2 regions of the Anaerobacillus sp. ABA4_114 genome follow, and region 2 is predicted to be linked to the other one. Evidence: a T-box and tRNA genes for the amino acid it is inferred to sense, from the RefSeq annotation. Region 2 holds a T-box; the other holds one or more tRNA genes.
What was found. The T-box of region 2 lies ahead of ACXAEY_RS06455 (valine--tRNA ligase). A T-box ahead of a tRNA ligase gene usually reads a tRNA of that ligase, here a tRNA-Val.
Positions count from the first base shown of each region.

Region 1: it encodes a tRNA-Val, which carries the amino acid that the T-box ahead of ACXAEY_RS06455 (valine--tRNA ligase) is inferred to sense. The anticodon was not compared.

Region 1 covers NZ_JBSWUM010000001.1:2,460,604-2,467,128, forward strand. The annotation lists gene ACXAEY_RS12465 (hypothetical protein) at 1-144, opposite strand, end outside; gene ACXAEY_RS12470 (hypothetical protein) at 283-426, shown strand; gene ACXAEY_RS12475 (VOC family protein) at 493-873, opposite strand; gene ACXAEY_RS12480 (PAS domain S-box protein) at 866-2,728, opposite strand; gene ACXAEY_RS12485 (hypothetical protein) at 2,852-3,655, shown strand; gene ACXAEY_RS12490 (DUF3892 domain-containing protein) at 3,671-3,949, shown strand; tRNA gene ACXAEY_RS12495 (tRNA-Val) at 3,995-4,069, opposite strand; gene ACXAEY_RS12500 (phosphatidylglycerophosphatase A family protein) at 4,174-4,728, opposite strand; gene ACXAEY_RS12505 (alpha/beta hydrolase) at 4,844-5,566, shown strand; gene ACXAEY_RS12510 (YjcG family protein) at 5,664-6,179, shown strand; gene ACXAEY_RS12515 (GNAT family N-acetyltransferase) at 6,179-6,525, shown strand, end outside.
Region 2 covers NZ_JBSWUM010000001.1:1,313,263-1,319,787, forward strand. The annotation lists gene spoVID (stage VI sporulation protein D) at 1-735, shown strand, start outside; gene ACXAEY_RS06440 (hypothetical protein) at 760-1,614, shown strand; gene ACXAEY_RS06445 (hypothetical protein) at 1,607-2,581, shown strand; gene ACXAEY_RS06450 (hypothetical protein) at 2,578-2,778, opposite strand; T-box leader at 2,937-3,161, shown strand; gene ACXAEY_RS06455 (valine--tRNA ligase) at 3,225-5,867, shown strand; gene ACXAEY_RS06460 (bifunctional folylpolyglutamate synthase/dihydrofolate synthase) at 5,928-6,525, shown strand, end outside.

The DNA.
Region 1 (6,525 bases), 1.1 Mb from region 2:
TTTTTTTATGATTTCTCTATAATCCTCCCATAAAAACTCCATGTCATGTTTTGCAGAATCGACCTTAATTCCTCTCCAAATAATCACCATAAATAACCCCAGACCTAAAAACATCGCAACTAGTCCAAGAATCGTTTCAAACACGTTATCTTCCTCCTCTCCTATAACACAATGTATTCTTGTCCATCATGTGAAATGTCAGAAAAGGCTGTAAATTACTTGATTCTTTTTGGAATCTAAGGTATGGTACGAGAAAGGTATTTTTAGAGGAGGAGTTCCATTTTGGATCGTTCAAATGAACAAATTAAACAGATCGAAGAAAAAGCTAAAGAAGAACAACGACGAGCAGAAGAGGCGAAAAAAGTAGTAAAAGAAGCCCAAAAAGCAGCTAATCCTCAGCGAGAGCATAGCGAATTTAAAAAATAGTTTATCAATAAAAATAAGCCCTAGGTTTGGTAGCTTCTTATCGCTCCCAAACCTAGGGCTCTTTTTCTATTGCTCTGTATTTAGTTCGATTAAATTTCCATCAGGGTCTGCAACAAAAATCTGCGCGAATCCGCTTCTGCTCGTAGGATTTTCATGAAAAGGTACGCTTTTCTTCTTCAACCATTCTACGCAAGCACTATAGTCTTTAACCCGTAGAGCAAAGTGACCTACTTTTGAATCGAGTTCACTCGAATGTCTGAGAGAACTCGAAGATGGATACTCAATTAAGTGAAGCTGTTGATCTCCTATCGCATACCATGCTCCTTTAAAACCAAAATCAGGACGATCAATCTCCTCTAGGCATAATATATCTTTATAAAACTCGTTAGCTTTCTCGAGGTTCGTAACAGAAATGCTTACATGATGAATCGTTACCGCTTCAATCATAGTTTCTCTCCTTTTTCTGACGTCGTTCTTCTATTTCTTGTCGAGCTTGTTTGCTGTCTAAGGGCAAACCGATAACAAATCGAGTTCCGATATTATCTTTACTTGTAACCGTGATCGATCCACCGTGCTCTTCTATTACTTTGTAACTCACCATCAAACCTAGCCCCGTGCCTTTTTCGGCAGTGTTATAGTATGGTTCACCTAACTTATGAATGATTTGATGTGGAATTCCGGTTCCTTCATCAGCAACTTCAATCATGATGTCTTTATCCATAGAGAGCGTCACTAATAATGTTCCTCCATTCACCATGGATTCGATTCCATTTTCAATAATATTGTATAGGGCTTGTCTTATATGTGATTTGATACAAACACAATATATACTGGTATTTGTTCTCGTGATGATTTCAACATGATGTTCCATTGCCTTATTTGAAAGGCTGGAGATGATGCTATCTAGCAGATCGACCATATTTACTTCTTCGTATGAAACCAATTCACGTTTAGATAATAGAAGGAACTCATTGACGAACTCTTCTACTTCTTTCATCTCAGTTCCTACTACGTTTAGAAGATCTTGATTTACTGAATCGTTCCCTTTAAGTAGCTGTAAAAATGCTTTGATCGACGAAAGGGGATTACGTATTTCATGTGCGACTCCTGCTGCAAGTTCTGACAAGACATTGCTTGTTTCTGTCCTTTTAGCAATTTCTTCTGATCGTTTAATCTTTGTTACATCGCGCACGATAACGAGGTGGTGGTTCGGATAGATATTGTAACTCACCGTGAAGCTATAAGTATGGACGCTTTCTGTTACGGGGTTCCATCGCTTGCCTTCGCCATTCCGCCCATTAGCAGCATGATAGTCCCACGTAATATCACAGTCACCCCTTATATCGTCATAGTGAGAACCAACCACATCATCTTTTTCAAAGTTGACCATTTCTACAAAAGCACGATTCACATCTTTAATCAATCCATCATGATGGATGATCGCCATGCCGTCCATCGCCCCTTCAAACAGCCTGCGGAACCGTTCTTCACTTTCCTTAATCTCAGCAATCATTGCTTTCGTTTCAGTAATATCTCTATAGATGGTCATGTAAAGGTCACCGTGAATACTTTTCTTTGAGGTGAACTCCAAAAACTTTTTTTCTCCACCAGCTATCGTAAACTCTAACTCCGCACGAATTTCTCCCTTTTCTTCAAGCTCCTGTTGAAACAATTTTCCTGTAGATACGCTTTTACCTTCTAGGAAATCGAAAATATTGTACTTCCTGATCGTTTCAGACGTTAAGTTAAACATCTTGCATGCAGCAGAGTTCGCATCAACGATCATGCGATCTTTATTCCAAATCAAGATGCCATCGAGGGCATGATCAAAAATACTATTGAACTTTTCTTTGTTTTCCATTAATTCTTCGTATAATGCACGTTCTGAAGATATGTCTCGAATGATCGATAAATTTAAATCCTTGTACGCGCTAGACGTTATCGAAAGTTCGATAAACTTCTCCTTGCCATTTCCCAAAACGATCGGGAACTGGCTTCTAACATATCCAAACCTTTTAAGGTCCGTCATCATCTTCTCAAAGTCATCTTTACATTCAGATCGAATATGATGACCGATCTTCATGTTTAAGATGTCTTCTCTCTCTAGTTCGAAAATGTCACAGCAAGCCTGATTAATTTCGACCAACCCATTATTCTGGTCAAATAACGTGATCCCATCTTTCGAAGAACTAAAAATATGAGATAGTTTTTTGCTCTTTTCAACTAACTCACTTCGAAGATCGCTTTCATTTTGAATCGAGTTTTCACTTGTACTTAGAAAAAACAAATCGTTTCGTCTCATAAGCGTTCCCCTTTTAGTATCTTTGCAACGATTATATCATGCTCCTCTAAAGAGTCGTATAAATAAAAGAATACTCTCCCACGTATTGTGCAAAATAATGGGGATTCGACAAGGGGGATGATTATGAAATTGCTTGTTTCGATGTTAATTTTATTAAGCTTCATTTTACACCCAATCGATCGAACATACGCTATCCCTCCGTTCGACAATAAAGTACAGCTCATCCCTTGGAAAGAAGTAGAGAAAATCATTCCTAGAAAGGCAGTATTTTCGATTACGGATGTAGAAACGGGTAAGTCTTTTGACGTTCAGCGCAGAGCTGGAAGTGATCACGCGGATGTACAACCGTTAACACATAAAGATACAAAGATCATGAAGGCGATTTATCGAAAATGGAGCTGGAAACGGAGAGCTGTCATCGTTACGATCGATGGGAAACAGATCGCTGGCTCAATGAACGGCATGCCTCATGGAGCTGGAGCATTGCAAAATGGATTCAACGGCCACTTCTGTTTACATTTCTTGAACAGTTCCACACACAGATCTTCAGAACCTGATCCAGCTCACCATCTTATGGTCTTAAAAGCAGCAGGTAAGATCGATGACTACCTCGGTAAAAAAAGTCCAGAAGAAATTGTTGATGTCGCGATGATCGCGATTAACAATACGGATAAAACGTTGTTAGAAAAGGTTGTTGTGAATGAGGACAGTAAGAAACTATTTAAGCTGTACGTTACGAATTGGAACATTGAATCGATACAAAAGAATAAGGGTAATCCATTCGTTCGTGAGATAAAAACAAAAGTTGAAGTATACATTTCGGATGCAGGTACAATCACAACAGTAATTAGTCTCAATGCTAAACGAGATCCGCTCACTAGCAAATGGAAGATCGATACGGAGCCTTTACTCAACATGATCGATTAGAAAGGAGAATGTCACATGGATCGTTACGAGAAAGCGTTTGAAACCTACAGGCAGCAAAATGCTGTAGAACAAACCGGAACATACATCTCAGCAGTAAGAAAGAATGAAGATGGTGATCTTATTGCTTTTAAAACAAATACTGGTGAGGAGTTAGATTATATACAAGCACTTGAGGCTGCGAAGAGCGGTAAGTTAAGCGGGGTTGATGTTTTTCATAAATACGGTCGTGATATTATACGTAGTGAGCCAGACGGAATTAAAGAAAACAATTTCGATAATCTACCAGAGTTTTAAGAAAAAAGCGCGACCTCTATGAGGTCGCGCTGGTTAGGTTATGTATGGTGATCCGTACTGGATTTGAACCAGTGACCCCTTGCCTGTCAAGCAAGTGCTCTCCCGCTGAGCTAACGGATCAGTTCTTTAAGGACATTTATAAATATACATGACTGAATAAAGAACTGTCAATACTTTCCGTGAATAAAAGTTGGAGAAGTCCCACATTTGGGACTCCTCTAAAATCAACCGATCCGCTCTTCTTGATCTCTCTTCTCACGCTCTTCTTCGTCCAATGCTTCCTCTCGGTCACGAAGTCTGTGAGCGAGACGACTAGAAGCGTTTGAAGCGATGCTAGCCACTAGGTCATCCAAAAATGTATGAACTCCGTTTCCAGACTTTGTATCGAGCTTCTCAATAATTCCAATCTTTTGTTTATCTAAATGACCATAGGTCGTAACAGCGATACTTCCATATCCGAACACCGCACCTAGCGCAATTGTTTCATCGACTCCGAACAACCCTTCGTCCATTTCGACGATGGACTGCAAAGGCTCTGAAAGTTTCCCCTGTTCAGCAAGCTTATCGAGTTCGATGCCAACGAGTACAGCATGCTGAATTTCACGTTTCATTAGAACCGCTTCTACGCTCTCTATACAGTCTTCCATCGATAGATCATCTACATAAGGAGATTGCATTTTAAACACAATATCAGCAATATCCTGAATCGATACGCCACGCTCTTTTAATAATGCTCTTGTTGCAGCTTCTACTTCACGACTATGTATCCTTTTCTTCATGTTAGTTCTCCTCTCTATGTCCCCCAAAAGCAAGTATGTTAGAATCATTATATCACTACGAAAAATTAGAATGTCAAATAAAACTAACTTTCACTACTGCACAGGAGGCTTTGAAATGAACAGAGGAACATACCAGGACACTTCACTATATAGCGAACATTTACAAGAAGAAATCCCACTCCAAATTTATTTGCCATATAACTATTCTCCACTCTATAAATATTCGTTTTTGATCGCGAATGATGGTAGCGATTACTTTAAGCTAGGCCGCCTTGGTCGAACGGCAGATGAGCTGATCGAAAATGACGAAATCGAAGAACTGATCATTGTAGGAATTCCATACAAAAGCGTTGAAGATCGCAGAAGAAAATATCACCCAGATGGCGAACAAAGTGAAGCCTACCTACGCTTCTTAGTCAATGAATTAGTACCGTTTCTCGATGAAGAATACGCGACCTTCCACTTAGGTTATGGGCGTGCTCTAATAGGAGACTCGCTTGCTGCAACGGTTGCATTACGTGCCGGACTCGAATATCCGAGAACGTTTGGTAAAGCGATTCTTCACTCGCCATACGTTGATGACGAATTGAAAGAGAAAGTCGCAACCTTCAAAGACCCTGAACTTCTTTCGATCTATCATGTGATTGGTACTGAAGAAACAGAAGTACCTACGACTGATGGACAGAAGAAAAATTTCATCGACCCAAACAGAGAATTGAGTAAGATCATTAAAGAAAAAGACTTTGACTATTTCTATGATGAATTCGAAGGTGGCCATCTATGGAAACACTGGCAGCCAGATATGAAACGCGCGCTTCTTCATATGTTCAAGCTGTAAACGACATTACCATTTCTTATTTTTGAATTTTTGGTATAATTAACAGTGGAAATGAATAAGTCACGTCCATAGCAAATTTAATGGGAGGGATTATACTATGAAATACGGCATTGCAATATTCCCGTCAAAGAAACTACAAGACATCGCAAACTCATACAGAAAACGTTACGATCCACATTATGCACTTATCCCGCCACACCTAACGATAAGAGAAGCATTCGAAGCGACAGAGGAAGAAATTAAGGAGATTACACCAGAGCTCCACAGAATTTCTGACGAATCAAAACCTTTTACGATGAACGTTTATAAAATTGGATCGTTTCATCCAGTTAACAATGTGATCTATATGAAGGTAAAAGAAAATGACGTGTTAAATGACCTCTATCGTCAGCTTAACCCAGAGGAAGTCAGGACAGATCGTGAATACAACTTCGTTCCTCACATTACGATCGCTCAAAAGCTTTCTGATGATGAACATTCAGATGTGTACGGCAGCCTACGTATGATGGATGTTGATGAAGAGGAAACCATCGACCGTTTTCAACTTCTTTATCAACTTGAGAATGGGTCTTGGACTGTTTATGAAACATTCCACCTCGGTAAAGTTCGCTAATGCTAATTAAAGCAGCGGAAACAAAGAAAGAGATGGATGATGCTTTCAGCGTAAGACATCGCGTCTTCGTTCAGGAACAGAACGTTCCTGAAGATCTTGAGATCGACCAGCACGAAGACGAAGCTACACATCTTGTAGCTTATGATGAGGACACACCTGTTGCGGCAGGGCGCTACCGTATGGTCGGTGACTTTGTAAAAGTCGAGCGAATTTGTGTTCTAAAGGAAGCAAGAGGAACTGGAATTGGCAGGCTCTTGATGAACGAGCTTGAAAATCAGGTTCGTAAAATTGAAACAGCCGGATTGAAGCTCAATTCACAAGTATCAGCGATCGAATTTTATAAATC
Region 2 (6,525 bases):
TTAGAAGATATTTTTGTAACGGTCGATACGTTCGACTACACGCTGTGCGAAACGAATTGTTTACAGCTAAATGCAGATATTTCGATTAGCGGTATCCAAGGAGACGCAGGATATCCAAATTATGAAAATGACTCAGAGGTTGAATACGATGATGAGGTAGAACTTGAAGAAGAACGTTCATCAGACGAATCTGTTTGGGAAAATGATGTGAAATATGTGAGTGATGAGGCAGAAGAACCTGTTATGTTTCCACAAAGCAAACGGACGCCTCAAGTTGATATGAGGGCGAAAGCTTCACAGCCAGATGAAGAGCCTGCAGAAGTGCAGTACGAAGCTATGAACAATGAAACAAACTATGATCTATTAACAAGGATGGCAGGTCAAAATGCAGAATCCAGTTACTATAATCATAACGAGGAAAGTGCACAGAGGGGCAACTATGAAGCTGAGTATGATGAGTATGATGAGTATAGTGAATATGCTGAGGCTTCAGAAGAAACCGTAGAAGAAAGAGAGCCAGTTCGTGAAGAAAATGCTTTGTATTTAACGAATATGCTAACTAAAGATGAAGAAAACTTTTCAAAGATGAAGATGTGCATCATTCAACCAGGCGACTCCCTCACAGAGATTGCGGAGCGTTACAGAGTTTTGCCGAGTCACCTAGCACGAGTGAATCGACTTGATGAAGAAGAAGTGACAGAAGGACAGATCCTATACATCCCCGTTAACCGGTAATAGGTGTGAAAAGGGGTAGTACACATGGACATAACGACTGTGGTTAAAAAGCAGTATGAATTTAAGGATTTGCACTGGAATCATAAAGAATCTGCATTTCATACACATGTTGGGTTGAAGAGAGTAACTTATTGGCGGGATCGGAAATTGCTTGAGTATCATCTCAACTTCCGTGACCGTCTTTTTTCTAAATCAGGAATCATGTGCAATCGGATGATACGTACGCGTGATGGTGCTCCATTTGCTCAACTTGGAGGCTCATTTATTACGATACATGATGTTATTGAGTCAACGGAAATAATCAACGATCCAGAGTTCCTTGGCTTTTTGATCGCCTCATTACTTGAAGTTGGAAGCGAAGTTCCTTATTACAATGAGATAGATCTTGGAGAGTTTCCTTATAAGGAGGCTCTTAAGAACTTACAACAGTTGAAGCATAAGAACCAGGAAGTTTATTCTTCTTTAGTTCGCTATATTCCAAAAGTGAAACAAAGAAAGTCATCACTCCTCATGAATCCAACATGTTATGACGGGAATGCGTTGAAAATGGTCATGGGACAATACTACTATGATTTGAGTAACAGCCTTCCAAAGCCTGCTCATCAAGTAATCCGACGTGCGCTCCTTACCGACTCCTATACTGAAGAAGATAGAAAAGCGTGTTGGGCAAGTTTACACAATGCGATCTCAGGTGATTTAGTTGATCGTGTGAAACTTACACTTCTAGCACCATGGGAATGGACTGACTGCGTTAGAGAGATGCAGGATTGTGAGGATGAAGAAGAGGTTTATAACCGATTTAAGAAAGAATGGGACACGATGATAGAACTATATGAAGTTCTAAAGCTCTCTACTAGGAGGACAATCTCCTATGAATAATCTTAATGCAATTTTATTTCAATATGACATGACTCTTGAACACTACGAAAGATATGGAAAAGTATTGAAAGTTACAACGAATCAAGGAACTTTTGCACTTAAAGAAACAAGATTAACAAGAGATCGAATGGATTGGATGCTATATCTAGAGAACTACTTCAGGGAATTAAAGTTTAATGGATATGTACCGTTGATCAACACAAAGTATGGCGATACGTTTGTAGTGGTAGATGATCGTGTGCTGTATTTATCTCATTGGATCGAAGAAGGAAGTGTTAATCCGTCATTAAAAGAGTCTCAGATGATTCAAAGGCTAGCAGAATTACATGGGTATTCCGTAAAGGATCATGCCTTTTCTGAAGAATCCATCAAGCATTTCTATGAAAAGATGGTCGTACTCAGAGAAAGTCGTCAGTTCGAAATGGAAAAGTACGTTAACGATATTGAAAAACGCATCTATCTCTCTCCATTTGAATTGGCTGTTGCGACCCATTTTCATCAACTCATGAAAAATTGTGACCTATCAAAGTCACGACTAGACTATTGGTATGAACAAACGAATGAAACGAAACGATACAGAACTGTGCTCTGTCATGGGAAGTGTTCAGCTTCTCATTTTGTTGTAGGAAGAGAAAAGGGATATTTCCTTAACTTCGAAAAATCCGTAGTAGACTCTCCAGTGAGAGATCTTACGTACATGATTCGTGCTTCGGTACCACCGTTTCAATTCAACCCAGATACGTTGGTCTCAAACATTTCTCACTATGAAAGTCAGTTTGCTCTGCATGAAGAAGAAAAGGATTTGCTCGCAAGTTATTTGTATTTTCCTGAATCGTTGTTTAACAGTGTGACACATTTTCTATCGAATCAGAGAGATTGGTCACACATGAAGCATGTCCGTCATTTCACCAAAAAAATAGAAGTGATGAATGGAATTACGACGACACTACAAAATATGCGTGCTTAAATCCATTCAAAATAAAAACACACTTCTAATGCTACGAGGATAATCAAGATAAGCACATCCACTGAAGTTGGAAAGAGAATCGTTCTTATCGCCTGAAAGAAGATAAAAGGCGGTACGAATTGCGCCAGTATGTCTCTGAATTTGTAAAAAGCCGGTGGAAGCTGATAGCGGTTGAGTCCTCCAAATCGCTTTTTCATGTATAGGTCCCCTTCATAGTACTCTCGATACAATCAGGTTATGTTTGGACAGTAGTTTGGGTGATTAAGTAAAAAAGAAAGTGGTTATGATAGTAAAAAGGGCTAATAGTATCTTGACGGTTTTTTATACAACAGGTAAACTTATGAATACAAATAGTCGACAGGCAACGATAGGGAGTAGTAAAATGTGAACCCTTCAGAGAGAGAAATCATTCGCTGCGAGATTTCTTAGGAACGTAACATTTGAAGTCGCCCTGGAGCTGTTTCTCTGAATCGTAGTAGGAGAGACCGGTGAATCCGTTATTCAATGAAGCGTACAGCTTCTCTCTTTTTTCTGGAGCTGTAAATAAAGGTGGTACCGCGAAACTTCTTTCGTCCTTTTCACTAAGGATGGGAGAAGTTTTTTTGTTTGCTATCGACTTATTGATTGGAAAGGATGGATGGTAATGGCTAATAAAGAGCTAACGATGCCGACAAAGTATGATCCACAGGCAACTGAACAGAAATGGTACCCGTATTGGGTAGATGGAAAGTTTTTTGAAGCAACGGGTGATAAGGACAAAACACCTTACACGATTGTTATTCCACCACCGAACGTTACAGGTAAGCTGCACCTCGGGCATGCATGGGATACAACGCTTCAAGATATCCTCTCTCGTTTTAAACGAATGCAGGGTTATGATGTACTTTGGTTACCGGGGATGGACCACGCTGGTATTGCCACTCAGGCAAAAGTAGAAGGAAAACTACGCGAAGAAGGGACTTCTCGCTATGATTTAGGAAGAGAAAAATTTCTTGAAAAGTCATGGGAATGGAAAGAAGAATATGCAGACTTTATCAGAAGTCAATGGGCGAAGCTTGGCTTATCTCTCGATTACTCTCGTGAGCGTTTCACGCTTGATAACGGCCTTTCAAACGCCGTTCGTGAAGTCTTCGTTAAATTATATGAGAAGGGTCTCATCTACAGAGGCGAATACATTATCAACTGGGATCCTCAGACGAAAACAGCCCTTTCAGATATTGAAGTTATCCATCATGAAGTAACAGGACACTTTTATCACATGCGTTATCCACTCTCAGATGGCTCAGGGCATATCGAAATTGCGACGACGCGTCCAGAAACGATGCTCGGAGATACAGGAATTGCTGTACACCCTGAAGATGAGCGATATAAGCACCTTATTGGTAAGAAAGCGATCCTTCCGATCGTAGGACGAGAAATTGAAATCGTAGCTGATGATTATGTTGATGTGGAGTTTGGATCTGGTGCAGTAAAAATCACTCCGGCACATGATCCTAACGACTTTGAAATCGGAAATCGTCATGACTTAGAGCGTGTTCTTGTGATGAACGAAGACGGTACGATGAACGATAATGCTGGTAAATATAAAGGGATGGATCGCTTCGAATGTCGTAAGCAGCTCGTTAAGGACCTTCAAGAAGCAGGCACACTCTTTGAGATTGAAGAGCATGTTCATTCTGTAGGGCACTCTGAGCGAAGCGGTGCAGTTGTAGAACCTTATCTTTCAACGCAATGGTTCGTTAAAATGGGACCTCTTGCAAAACAAGCGATCGATCTTCAGAAATCTGAGGACAAAGTAAACTTCGTACCTGAACGATTTGAGAAGACGTATCTTCATTGGATCGAAAACATTCGTGACTGGTGTATTTCACGTCAACTGTGGTGGGGACATCGTATCCCGGCTTGGTACCATAAAGAAACAGGCGAAATCTATGTAGGTGATGAAGCACCAAAAGACATCGAGAACTGGAATCAAGATGAAGACGTTCTTGATACATGGTTTAGTTCAGCTCTATGGCCTTTCTCTACAATGGGATGGCCTGATGAAGAAGCAGAAGACTTCAAGCGCTATTACCCAACAAATGTACTCGTAACAGGTTACGATATCATCTACTTCTGGGTAGCTCGCATGATCTTCCAAGGCATCGAATTTACTGAACAGCGTCCGTTTAACGATGTATTGATTCACGGTCTTGTAAGAGATTCTGAAGGACGAAAGATGAGTAAGTCTCTTGGTAACGGAGTAGATCCGATGGATGTTATCGAGAAGTATGGTGCTGACTCTCTTCGCTACTTCCTTGCAACTGGTTCTTCACCAGGGAATGACCTAAGGTTCTACTGGGAAAAAGTTGAGTCGACTTGGAACTTTGCGAATAAGATTTGGAACGCTTCTCGTTTTGCCCTAATGAATATGGATGGCATGGAATACGATGAGCTCGATCTTACTGGCGAAAAATCAACCGCTGATAAATGGATTTTAACTCGACTAAACGACACTGTCGACCAAGTAACAAGATTGATCAACAACTATGAATTCGGTGAAGTTGGAAGATACCTTTACAACTTTATCTGGGATGATCTATGTGACTGGTATATCGAAATGGCGAAGCTGCCATTGTATGGTGAAGATGAAGCCGCGAAGAAGACGACTCGTTCTGTTTTAGCTTACGTGTTAGATCAAACGATGCGTATGCTTCATCCATTTATGCCTTACCTTACTGAAGAAATTTGGCAGCACCTTCCTCATAAAGGAGAATCGATCACTGTCGCTAGCTGGCCAGAGAAACAGGATGCCCTGCACTTCCCGGACGCAGCAGCAGACATGGCATTACTTACTGAGATCATTCGATCTGTTCGTAACATCCGTGCGGAAATGAACGTTGCACCAAGTAAACCGATCGAACTGCAGATTAAGCCAAAAACGGCTGAAGCTGAAGCACAGCTTGAGAAGAATAAGCAGTATATCGAACGTTTCTGTAACCCAGAAGCACTAACGATTTCTGCAGATCTACAAGCACCTGACAAGTCGATGACAGCAGTCGTTTCAGGAGCAGAGTTATTCCTACCGTTAGAAGGTTTGATCAACATCGATGAAGAGATCGAGCGCCTTAAAGGCGAGTTGAAAAAGCTTGATTCAGAAGTAGAGCGAGTTCAGAAGAAACTTGCTAATGAGAAATTCATCAGCAAAGCACCTGAAAAAGTTGTTGATGAAGAGCGTGCGAAAGAGAAGGACTATCTAGAAAGAAGAAGCAATGTCGAAGCACGTATAAACGAATTGAAAAAATAAAGGTATGGCGAATCTCTAAAAAGGAGATTCGCCTTCTTTTGAAGAAAGGTGAGAGAAAGGATGTTCACTACATATGATGAAGCTGTGAGCTGGATTCATAGCTTATTAAATCACGGAATCAAACCTGGGCTCGAACGAATGGAGTGGATGCTTGAACAGTTAGGTCATCCTGAAAGGAGATTGAAGTTTGTTCATGTCGGAGGCACCAATGGTAAAGGCTCAACGGTTACGTACATGAGGCATATCCTGCAGGAATCAGGGTATGAAGTAGGCACGTTTACTTCACCTTACATCGAATCGTTCACAGAACGTATTGCTTTGAACGGAACACCTATTCCAGAACGTGATTTGGTAGAGGTATGTAATCGTGTATATCCGATTGTAGAGGAAACATCGAACACTAAACTCGGTTCTCCTACAGAATTTGAAGTAATTACTCTTATTAGTTTAGTGTACTTTGGTAGCGTTTCATATCCTGATATCGTGTTGATGGAAGTTGGACTAGGTGGTCGTTTAGATTCAACAAACGTCATTCACCCGTTAGTATCAGTGATAACGAACGTCGGATTCGATCACATGCATATCCTTGGAGATGACTTGGAACAAATTACGTTTGAGAAAGCGGGAATCATCAAACCAGGAGTCCCTCTTATTACTA